Regions from separate parts of the Pseudoblastomonas flavescens genome, predicted to be linked through region 1. Evidence: predicted binding sites of a transcription regulator. Region 1 holds the regulator's gene; the other holds the start of a gene.
The links. The regulator LexA, encoded in region 1, represses DNA repair genes until DNA is damaged. The targets are predictions, from matches to a motif close to GTTCCNCNCTTGTTCT.
Positions count from the first base shown of each region.

Region 1 (5,490 bases):
GTGGAGGTGAAGCCGGGGTCGAAGGTGAACGCGCCGGTCTGGCCGTAGAGCTTGCGGATATCGACCACGTCCGGGCCGCAGCTGCCCTGCAGTACGGGGTAATCATATTCGTTTCCGGCGAGGTGGAGTTTCGCGTTGTCGGCCATTGTGGTTCTCCTCAAATTTGCCCGTTCAGTCCGCGGCGGGAACGGCCTGCGCGTCGATCCGCGCGAGGCTTTCTTCCCGGCCCAGCAAGACCAGAACGTCGAAAATTCCGGGCGATATGGTGGTGCCCGTCAGCGCCGCCCGCATCGGCTGCGCCAGTTTGCCAAGACCCAGTTCATGCGCCTCTGCAAGCGATTTCAGCGTGGCTTCCAGTGCCTCGCTTGTCCAGTCATTTTCCGCCGCCAGAGCGTTCGAAACCAGTGACAGCCGGGACCGACCATCGTCGTCCAGCAGCTTGGCAGCCTTGTCCGTCATTTCGAGCGGTCGCTCGGCGAAGAGAAAGGCGGCGCCTTCGGCCAGTTCGTGCGTGGTTTTCGCGCGCATCTTCAGGAACGGCATGGCGCGTTCCAGCAGGTCCAGATCGACCTCGCCGCCGATTTCATCGGCGACCAGCCGCGCAAGCCGCGCATCGTCCGCCTCGCGGATGTGGTGGCCGTTCAAGTGCTCCAGCTTCTTGAGGTCGAAGCGCGAGGCGCTCTTGCCGACACCGTCGATGTCGAACAGCGCGATCGCCTGTTCCCTGGTGAATTCCTCCTGGTCGCCGTGTCCCCAGCCAAGGCGCAGGAGGTAATTGAACAGCGCCTCGGGCAACACGCCGAGCTCGTCGCGATAGGCCTCCACGCCCACCGCGCCGTGGCGTTTCGACAGCTTGGCCCCGTCGGCACCGTGGATCAGCGGGACGTGGGCATAGACCGGCTCGTCCCAGCCCATCGCCCTGATCACCGGCAGTTGGCGGAAGGCGTTGTTAAGGTGGTCGTCGCCGCGGATGATGTGGGTGCAGCCCATGTCGTGATCATCGACCACCACGGCGAGCATGTAGGTCGGCGTCCCGTCGGCGCGCAGGATGATGTAATCGTCGATCTCGGCGTTCTTCACCGTGACACGGCCCTGCACGGCGTCCTCGATCACCGTTTCGCCCTCGGTCGGGGTTTTCAGGCGGATGGTGAAGGGCGTGCCTTCCGGCGCCTCGGCAGAATCGCGGTCGCGCCAGCGCCCGTCGTAGCGCATCGGCAGCTTCTTGGCGCGCTGTTCGGCGCGCATCGCTTCCAGTTCCTCGGACGTGGCGAAGCACTTGTAGGCATTGCCGCTTTCGAGCAGCTGCAGCGCGACTTCGCGGTGGCGGTCGGCGCGCTGCGACTGGAATACGGGATCGCCGTCGAAATCGAGGCCCAGCCAGTCGAGCCCTTCGATAATCTTGTCGATCGCATCCTGGGTCGAGCGCTTCTGGTCCGTATCCTCGATCCGGAGCAGCGCCTTGCCGCCGTGGTGCCGGGCGAACAGCCAGTTGAACAGGGCGGTACGCGCGCCGCCCAAGTGCAGGTAACCGGTGGGCGAGGGCGCAAACCTGGTTACAACCTGTCCGCCATTCGCGCCGCTTCCGCTTGCCATTACGCCCGCTTTCCTTTCCACTGTGCCGATGGCCGGTAATGCCTCACGCCACGTGCCCATCGGGGAGGGAACCGGCAATGCTGCAATGCAGCGCTCGCCTTGGCGAATGCGGGCTGCCTTGTCCAGTATCCTCGACCGCGGCGAAGCGTTCCTCGACCAAGCCGGTTTCGACCGAGCCCCGTGGCTAACGGTGGCCTTGGCGGTGGGCATCGCCAGCTGGTTTGCGCTGCCGAGCGGCGAGTGGTGGATGGGCAGCATTGCCGCGGCAGTCATCGCCGCCGTCGCGGCCCTTGCGATCTGGCGGGACCGGGACGAGCGCGCATTGCTGCGACAGGGGATTGCGGGGCTCGCTCTTGCCTTCGCAGTCGGCGTGGCCCTGGTCTGGCTGCGCTCGGGGCTGGTGGGCCAGGAACCGTACGAGGCACCGCGCTATGGCCCTGTGCAGGCGCGCGTCCTTGAGCGTATCGAGCAACCGGCGGACGAGCGGGTGCGGCTGGTGGTCGCGGCGCGCGATGCCGACACCGGGCGCGCGGTGAAGCTGCGCGTCAACGTACCGCTGGAGGAGGACCGACCGGGTCTGGCCGAGGGCGCTCTCGTCCGCTTCGACGCGCGGCTGATGCCGCCGGCGCCGCCGATGCTTCCGGGCGCCTATAATTTCGCGCGAACCGCGTGGTTCGAAGGCTATGCTGCGACCGGATCGGCAGTCGGCCCGGTGGAGGTCGTGGAGCCGGCGGGGAATCCGCCGGTCCTCGCGCGCTGGCAAAGGGGGCTGAGCGCCCACGCGCGCGACCGGCTGGGGGGAGCGCCGGGCGCAATCGCGGCAACATTCGCCAGCGGCGACCGCGGGGCCATCGGCGAAGCGGACGAGGAGGCGATGCGCGATGCGGGGCTGACGCACCTCCTGTCCATCAGCGGCCTCCATGTGAGCGCGGTGATTGCCGCAGCCTATCTTGTTGCAATCAAGCTCCTGGCGCTGTGGCCATGGCTTGTCCTGCGTGTCCGGCTGCCGGTCATCGCGGCGGCCATCGCGGCGCTGGCGGGCATCGCCTACACCCTGTTGACCGGGGCGCAGGTGCCCACCGTGCGCAGCTGCGTGGGTGCCGTGCTGGTCCTCATCGCGCTGGCGCTGGGGCGTGAACCGCTGAGCCTGCGCATGGTCGCGGTGGCGGCCGCGTTCGTGCTGTTCCTGTGGCCGGAATCGCTCGTCGGACCGAGCTTCCAGATGAGCTTTTCGGCGGTGATCGCCATCGTCGCGCTGCATAATGCGGCATGGGTTAAGCGCTTCCTCGTTCCGCGGGAGGAAAGTTGGCTGTCCCGCTTCGGGAGGCGCAGTGTCATGCTGCTGGTAACCGGCATGGTGATCGAGCTCGCATTGATGCCCATCGTGCTGTTCCATTTCCACCGCGCAGGGCTGTACGGTGCCTTCGCCAATGTGCTCGCGATCCCGCTTGTCACTTTCGTATCGATGCCGCTGATCGCGATTGCGCTGGTTTTCGACATCGTCGGGCTGGGCGCGCCGGCCTGGTGGATGGCCGGCAAGTCGCTGGAAGGTCTGCTGGCGCTGGCGCATTTCACATCGTCCCAGCCCGGTTCGGTGAAGCTGAGCCCGGCCATGGGGCTGGGGACATTCGGGCTGTTCGTGGTGGGATTGCTCTGGCTGGCGTTATGGCAAGGGCGGGCGCGGCTGTGGGGTTTCGCCCCTGTGGCGGCGGCAAGCGCCTTGCTGCTCGCCACGCCGGTCCCCGATGTCATGATCACCGGCGACGGGCGGCACGTCGGCGTCACTCAGCCGGACGGGACCTTGCTGGTGCTGCGCGAAAGCCGCTCGAGCTATACCAGCGACAACCTGCGCGAACTGGCGGCGACGCGCGCGGAGCCTATTGCCATTGCCAACCACCCCGATGCGGAATGCAGCCGCGATTTCTGCGTGATAGCGATCGCGCGCGGCGGCCGCGACTGGAGCATCCTGATGGCGCGAAGCCGGGACCGGGTGGAAGAGCGGGCGCTGGCGGCCGCCTGCGAGCAGGCCGACATCGTGGTCGCCGACCGGTGGCTGCCGCGAAGCTGCCGGCCGCGCTGGCTGAAGGCGGACCGCAACCTCCTTGGCGACACGGGCGGGATTTCCATCGACCTTGCGAGCGAAAATTTCGCGACGGTCGCGCAGCGGCAGGGCGACCACGGCTGGTGGAAACCGCGCGAAGACCGCTACGCGCGGCGTTGATCCGGCCTCCCGATACACAAACGCCGCCCGAACGGGGCGGCGCTTGCACTAACCGTAGCGGCAGCCGGCGTCAGTGGTAGCGACGAAGCAGTCCGGCGAGCTTGCCCTGCACCTGAACTTCGTTCGGCCGGTAGACCTGCGCCTCGTAGGAAGCGTTCGCGGGATCGAGCCGGACCATGCCGCTTTCGCGCCGCAAATATTTCAGCGTGGCTTCCTCGTTATTGACGAGCGCAACGACGATTTCCCCATCGCGTGCCGTGTCGGTGCGCTTCACCAGCGCATAGTCGCCATCGAAAATGCCTGCTTCGATCATCGAGTCGCCGGACACTTCCAGCGCATAGTGCTCGCCTGCTCCAAGCAGGGCCGCTGGAACGGGCAGCGACTGGTCGCCTTCCAGCGCTTCGATCGGCGCACCGGCAGCAATGCGGCCGTGGAGGGGAACCTCGATCACGTCATTGGCGGCGGAAGGTGCCGCAGCCGGCGGCGTGACCGCACGCGACACGGCATCGTTGGCCGCAGCCGGTTTGCGCGTTGCGGTCTGCATGTCCTCGGGACTGCGCAGCACTTCGAGCGCGCGGGCGCGGTTGGGCAGGCGGCGGATGAAGCCGCGTTCCTCGAGCGCGGAAATCAGGCGGTGCACCCCCGATTTCGACTTCAGGTCCAGCGCATCCTTCATTTCCTCGAAACTCGGGGAAATGCCGGTTTCATCGAGTCGGTCACGGATGAAAAGCAGCAGTTCGTGTTGCTTGGCGGTCAGCATCGACACGCTCCCTAAAGCGCCCGCTAAGACATCCACCGCGTGGGCATTTTGGTGAACGAATAAGGAACAATTAAGCAACCTTTGCGGTTCAGTCAAGCGACAGAACCAGAACGGTTCCTTTTCTTCGCCAGGGCTGCGAAGCTGCTGGTCAGATCCCAAGCAAGCTGCGCGTCGCAGCCTCGAGATCGTCCTGCCGCATCAGGCTTTCGCCCACGAGGAAGCAGCGCACGCCTGAAGCGGCGAGCCGCTCGCAGTCGGCATGGCTTTCGATGCCGCTTTCGCCGACGAGGACGCTGCCGGCAGGTGCCATCGCCGCAAGCCGTTCGGTGGTGGCGAGGTCGGTGGTAAAAGTCCTGAGATCGCGGTTGTTGACGCCGAGCAGGCGGGACCGGAGCTTCAGGGCCCGGTCCATCTCGGCTTCGTCGTGGACTTCGACCAGCACGTCCATCCCGCGCTCCAGCGCGGCGGCCTCGATCTCCGTCATCGCGACGTCGTCCAGCGCGGCTACGATAATGAGAATCGCATCCGCGCCCAGCGCACGGCTTTCGGCGACTTGCCACGGGTCGATCATGAAATCCTTGCGCAGCACGGGCAGGGCGCAGCTCTTGCGCGCATCGACCAGATAGTCTTCATGCCCCTGGAAATAGGGTGGGTCGGTGAGCACGGAAAGGCACGCCGCCCCGCCACGCTCGTAATCGATCGCGTGCTCGTGCGGGCGGAAATCGGCGCGAATCAATCCCTTGGAGGGCGAAGCCTTCTTTATTTCCGCGATCAGGCCGAAACCGGTTGCCGCTTTCGCCTCCAGCGCCATGCGAAAGCCGCGCGGCGGGGTGGCCTGCAAGGCGGCACGGTCGAGATCTTCGAGAGTGGCAACCGCCTTGCGCGCAGCCACTTCCTCGCGCTTGGTCGCGCAGAT
Region 1 is NZ_CP129107.1:2,150,659-2,156,148, forward strand. Features, by position in the region: gene QQW98_RS11075 (citrate synthase) at 1-146, opposite strand, end outside; gene gltX (glutamate--tRNA ligase) at 172-1,593, opposite strand; gene QQW98_RS11085 (ComEC/Rec2 family competence protein) at 1,622-3,814, shown strand; gene lexA (transcriptional repressor LexA) at 3,885-4,574, opposite strand; gene trpC (indole-3-glycerol phosphate synthase TrpC) at 4,723-5,490, opposite strand, start outside.

Region 2 (5,490 bases), 760 kb from region 1:
GAAAGTGGTGAAATCGTGCTTGCCGACGAGGACCTGCGCCGCGTCGTGCATCGCAGCTTCGTCGAGCGGGCGCGGCTGGTGCCACACGCGCCCTTTCAGCAGCGCGGGCGGCGCGCGGCGGTTGAGGATGCGATAGAGGTATCGGCGCCCGGTGCAGGAGAAGCGGGCGTGCCAGTCCCCGTCCACGATCCGGCAGTCGGTCACGACGATGGGATCGGGCCGCAAATGCGCGTTGAGCCCTTCCATCAGGCGGAAGGGATCCTTGTCCTTTTCCAGGTTGAGGTGGCTGACCATCGCCAGCGCGTGGACCCCGCTGTCGGTCCGCCCGGCGCTGTAGAGCGTGACATCTTCCCCGGTTAGCCGGTGCGCCGCCGCCTCGATCGCGCCCTGGATGCTCGGCCCGTGCTTTTGGCGTTGCAGGCCCTGAAACGGCCCGCCGTCGAATTCGATGGTGAGGGCGTAGCGGGTCAAGAAAGCCGCGTCCCGGGCCCTGCCGCATTGCCGCGCAGAAATTCGCCCACCACCATCGCGGGCTTTCCGGCCTTTTGCAGGCGCAGCGGGCGGATTGCGCCCGTGCCGCAGGCAATGGTCATAGTCTGGTCGAGGATTTCGCCCGGCGCGCCGGTGCCCTCCGCCAGTTCGGCCGTGTGCAGCTTCACCCGGTCCTCGCCCAGCATGAACCACGCGCCGGGGGCAGGGGCAAAGGCGCGCACCTGCCGCAGCACTGTTGCGGCGTCCGCGCCCCAGTCGATCCGTGCCTCGGCCTTGTCGATCTTGGCGGCGTAGGTCGCCTCCTCGTCGTCCTGCGCGATCGGGCGCAGCGCATCGAGGTCCTCCAGCTGGCCGACCAGCAGCTGCGCGCCCAGCTGCGCCAGTTCGTCGGTCAGTTCGCCGGCGGTCTTGGCGTCCACCTGCGTGCGCACGGTGGCCAGCATGGGGCCGGTGTCGAGGCCCGCTTCCATCTGCATCAGCGTGATCCCGGTGCCCTCGTCGCCCGCCAAGATCGCGCGCTGGATCGGCGCCGCACCGCGCCAGCGCGGAAGGATGCTGGCATGGACGTTGATGCAGCCGCGCGTTGGCGCGTCGAGGATGGGTTGCGGCAGGATCAGGCCATAGGCCGCGACCACCGCCAGCTCCGCCTCCAGCGCGGCAAACTCCGCCTGCGCTTCGGCGCCTTTCAGGCTGGCGGGATGGCGCACTTCGATGCCCAGCCGCTCGGCCTCGACATGGACCGGCGTCTTCGTCAGCTGCTTGCCGCGCCGCCCGCCCGGGCGCGGGGGCTGGGTGTAGACGCACGCGATCTCGTGATTGGCGCGGGCGAGGGCCGTGAGGCTCGGCACCGCGAAATCGGGCGTTCCCATGAAGATGATGCGCATTGCGTGTGTTTCTGTTTTTGCCAATCGAGGTTCGCGGCCCTATCTCCCGGCCCATGGCATCGCAAGAGATCGAACGGCTGACCGGCGCGCTGGCGCGGCTTCCCGGGTTGGGGCCCCGCAGTGCGCGGCGGGCGGTGCTGTGGCTGGTGAAGCGCCGCGACAGCGCCCTGCCGCAGCTGGTCGAGGCGCTGGCCGAAGTGGGCGAGCGGCTGGTCGAATGCTCCACCTGCGGCAATGTCGACACCACCGACCCGTGCGGCATCTGCGCCGATGCGAAGCGCGATTCCCGCAGCCTGTGCGTGGTGGAGGACGTGGCGGACCTGTGGGCGCTCGACCGGGCGCGGCTGTTCACCGGGCGCTACCATGTGCTGGGCGGCAAGCTTTCCGCGCTCGACGGGGTGGGGCCGGAGGATCTCAACATCGCCAGCCTGATGCAGCGGGTCGGGCAGGGCGGGATCGACGAGATCGTGCTCGCCATGAACGCCACGCTGGAAGGGCAAACGACCGCCCACTACATCGCCGAGCGGCTGGAGGGGAAACCCGTCCGCATCACGCAGCTGGCCCATGGCCTGCCGGTCGGTGGGGAGCTCGATTACCTCGACGAAGGCACGCTCGCCCAGGCATTGCGCGCAAGGCGGCCGATGGCTTAGCAGATGCCGTAGTGCACCCACCCCAACCCCTCCCTCAAGGGAGGGGCAGCGAGACTTGGCGACGTGTCGCCTAGTCGCAGCGGGGAGGGTTTACGACCGTTGAATTCACCCATTCGATCACCTATCTGCCCCCGCATGGCTATCCGCGAAATCCTCGAAGTGCCGGACCCCCGGCTGAAGACCGTGTCCGAACCCGTCACCGAGTTCGATGACGAACTCAAGCTGCTCGTCGATGACATGTTCGAAACCATGTACGCCGCGCACGGCATCGGCCTCGCCGCGATCCAGGTGGGCGTGCCCAAGCGCGTGCTGGTTATCGACCTGCAGCGGCCCGACGAGACTGCCGAACCCGAAGATTGCGGCGACGGCGAGTGCGGGCACAAGCACTATCCGGTGATCAACGAGAAGCTGGTCTTCATCAATCCCGAAATCCTCGACCCGGCGGACGAGATGGCGGCATACCAGGAAGGTTGCCTGTCGGTGCCGGACATCTATGCCGACGTCGAACGCCCCGCGACCTGCCGGGTGCGTTACCAGGACCTGGACGGCAACAGCCACGAAGAAGACATCGAAGGCATGCTGGCGACCTGCCTGCAGCACGAGATGGACCACCTCGAAGGCATCCTGTTCATCGACCACCTGAGCAAGCTGAAGCGCAAGATGGCGCTCAAGAAGCTGGAGAAGCTGCGCCGCGCTGCGTGACCGGCTGACCCGTGAACAAGAAAGCCCCGCTGTTTATGGCGGGGCTTTTCGTTTGTGTCGCGATTGGGGTCAGGCCGCTTCGACCATGCCCTCGTGCGCCTGGACCACGTCTTCCACCACTTCGCGGCACATCCGCTCGCAGCGCTTGCAGTGTGCGTTGTCGTGCTTCGCGCATTCTTCCGCGCAGACCTTGCAGGCGATGATGACCGCTTCGGACAGCGACTTGATCACCGTGACATTGCCGGCGGTTCGGCGGCTGGCGATGCGGTAATAGGCGGTGCAGGCGTCGGAGGCATCGCTGCACAGGCGGATGCAGCGCGACATGTCGCCACCTTCCGCGCTGCAGGCATCGGCGCAGCTGTTCATGATCGCGGCGCCGTACATCGCATGCTTGATCGCCTCGCCCAGCTGCTCGTTGTAATCGGCGCCCACCTGCGGGTGTTCGGAAATCATTTCCTTGATCGACATGTGTTTTCTCCTCTTTGACTGGGGAGCGAACGGGGCGGGGGATTGGTTCCGCCGCGGCGCTTGGCAAAGGCTCACGTTCCGATTATGTTCCGCACATGGAAATGACCCTGCTGATTGTCGCGCTGCTTGCCCTGCTCATCGGGGGAGGGATCGGCTGGTTCGCCGGCTCCCGCCCCATTGCTGAGTGGAAGGAGCGGCACGGCGCGGCCGAGGCGCGCGCGGCGGAGGCGGATGCGAAATACCTGCGCGCCTTTGCTGATCTGGAAGCGGCCGGAGCGCGGGCCGAACGGCTCGAACCGCTCGAGCGGGAGCTTCGCGAAACCCGCGCCGCGCATGACACCACGCTGGCCAACCTGCGCGGATCGCACGAGAAGGCGCTGGCGGACCTGCGCACGGGGCACGACACGCTGGCCGAGACGCTGCGCGGCGAAAAGGCGGCGCTGGCGCGCGAGCTTGACACGCTGAAAAGCGGCGCGGCGGCGCGCGAGAAGGCGCTCGAGGATCGCTATGCCGAGCGCGAGCAGCATTTCGAGCGCGAGCTGAAGCGGCTGGTCGAAGCTGAGGAGAAGCTGCAAGCGAAGTTCAACGAGATCGGGGAAAAGATGCTGGAAGGCGCGCAGTCCAGGTTCATGGAAGGCGCGCAATCGCATCTCGCCAATCTCAACAAGGAAAGCCTTGCGGAGCTGGAAAAGAAGGTTGGTCCGGTGGGCGAGACGCTGGAACGCTATCGCAAGCGGATCGACGAGATCGAGAAGAACCGGGCCGAGGCCTATCACCAGCTGACCGGCGTGATCGGAGAAGTGAAGGCGGGCCAGCGCGAGGTAATCGACGGGGCCAACCGCATCACAACCACGCTGAAAGGCGCCACGAAAGCGCGCGGCGACTGGGGCGAACTGCAGCTGGAGAACCTGCTCGAAAGCTGCGGCCTCAGCCAGCGGACGGATTTCCGGCGGGAGGTCGGGATCAAGGGGGAGGACGGGCAGGACCTGCGCCCCGATGCGATCATCAACATCCCCGGCGGACGCAAGCTGATCGTCGATGTGAAGAACGTCTTCAACACCTACAAGGAAGCAAACGAGGCGGAGACCGAGGAGCAGCGCGGCGTGTTGCTGGCCAAACATGCGCGCGAGCTGCGGGGTCATGTCCAGGCGCTCTCAGCGAAGCGTTATCAGGACCACGTGAAGGGCTCGGCCGATTTCGTGGTGATGTTCGTGCCCGGCGAACACGTGCTCTACGCCGCGCTGACGCAGGACGAGGGACTGCTCGATTACGCGCTGCGGCAGAACGTGGTGCTGTCGAGCCCGCTTAATTTCATGTCGATCGCGATGACGGTGGCGACCGTGTGGCGGCAGGCGGGGGTGCAGGCCGATGCGGACGAGATAGCGAAGCTCGGCAAGGAGCTTTACGACCGGCTCGGCGTCGTGGCCCGGCACCTCGGCAATCTGCGCCGCGATCTCGGCAAGGCGAACAAGAGCTTCGATTCACTTGTGGGCAGCTTTGATACCAACCTGCGTCGCACCGGCGAAAGGTTCGAAGAACTGAGCATCGATACCTCCGCGAAGGAACTTACCGAGGCGTTGCCTATCGGTCATCAGCCGCGCCGATTGGCGAATTTCCCCGACGGCACGGATAATGACGAATAAGGGAATGGCGCGGTGACGTAATAGAACCTCCGGCTCGTTTGCCGGGATGTCGGTTCGACGCGCCAATTCTTTCCTACACCGCTCGCATTTGCTCCACCTATGCGGATGCCGCGCATCCCAGCCCATCGCCGCCGGCGCAAGCCGCCGTTCTTTCATCCCGTACCGGTGCGTTTGCGCAGCGACGGGTGGAACGAGCTGCGCCAGTGCGCTTTCCTTGCCGAGCTCTATTTGACCGGCTCTGCCAGTGAAGCGGCGCGGCGGGTGGGGATGTCGAGGGCTTCGGCCTATCGGCTGCGCGGACGGGAGGACGCAGCGGATTTCGCTCACGCCTGGGATGCGGTGCTCACCCCGCCCGGATCGGGGCGGCTGGCGCGGCCGAAGCGCGACTGGCGGAAGGTGACAACCCGCGCGCTGATAGAACGGCTGGAGGCGGGACTGGTACAGCCCGTCCTTTATCAGGGCCGCATGACCGCGATCCGCCGTAAACCCGACAAAACCTCGCTCTTTCGACTGCTGCGGCGAGCCGACGCGGGCTGGGCGACGCTCGACAGGCGGGAGGCCGGGCGGTGACCGTGCAGTTTTGCGAAACACCCCGGTCGGTGTTCCATGACAGGCGTCGGTTAGCCGTCCAAACCCGCCAGCACCTCGTAG
Region 2 is NZ_CP129107.1:192,097-197,586, reverse strand. Features, by position in the region: gene truA (tRNA pseudouridine(38-40) synthase TruA) at 1-471, opposite strand, end outside; gene fmt (methionyl-tRNA formyltransferase) at 468-1,376, opposite strand; gene recR (recombination mediator RecR) at 1,430-2,026, shown strand; gene def (peptide deformylase) at 2,162-2,728, shown strand; gene QQW98_RS01095 (four-helix bundle copper-binding protein) at 2,798-3,196, opposite strand; gene rmuC (DNA recombination protein RmuC) at 3,298-4,839, shown strand; gene QQW98_RS01085 (hypothetical protein) at 5,005-5,409, shown strand; gene QQW98_RS01080 (TrmH family RNA methyltransferase) at 5,460-5,490, opposite strand, start outside.
Region 2: a site for LexA is predicted at 3,272-3,287, ahead of rmuC (DNA recombination protein RmuC). Genes of this name have one in related genera too.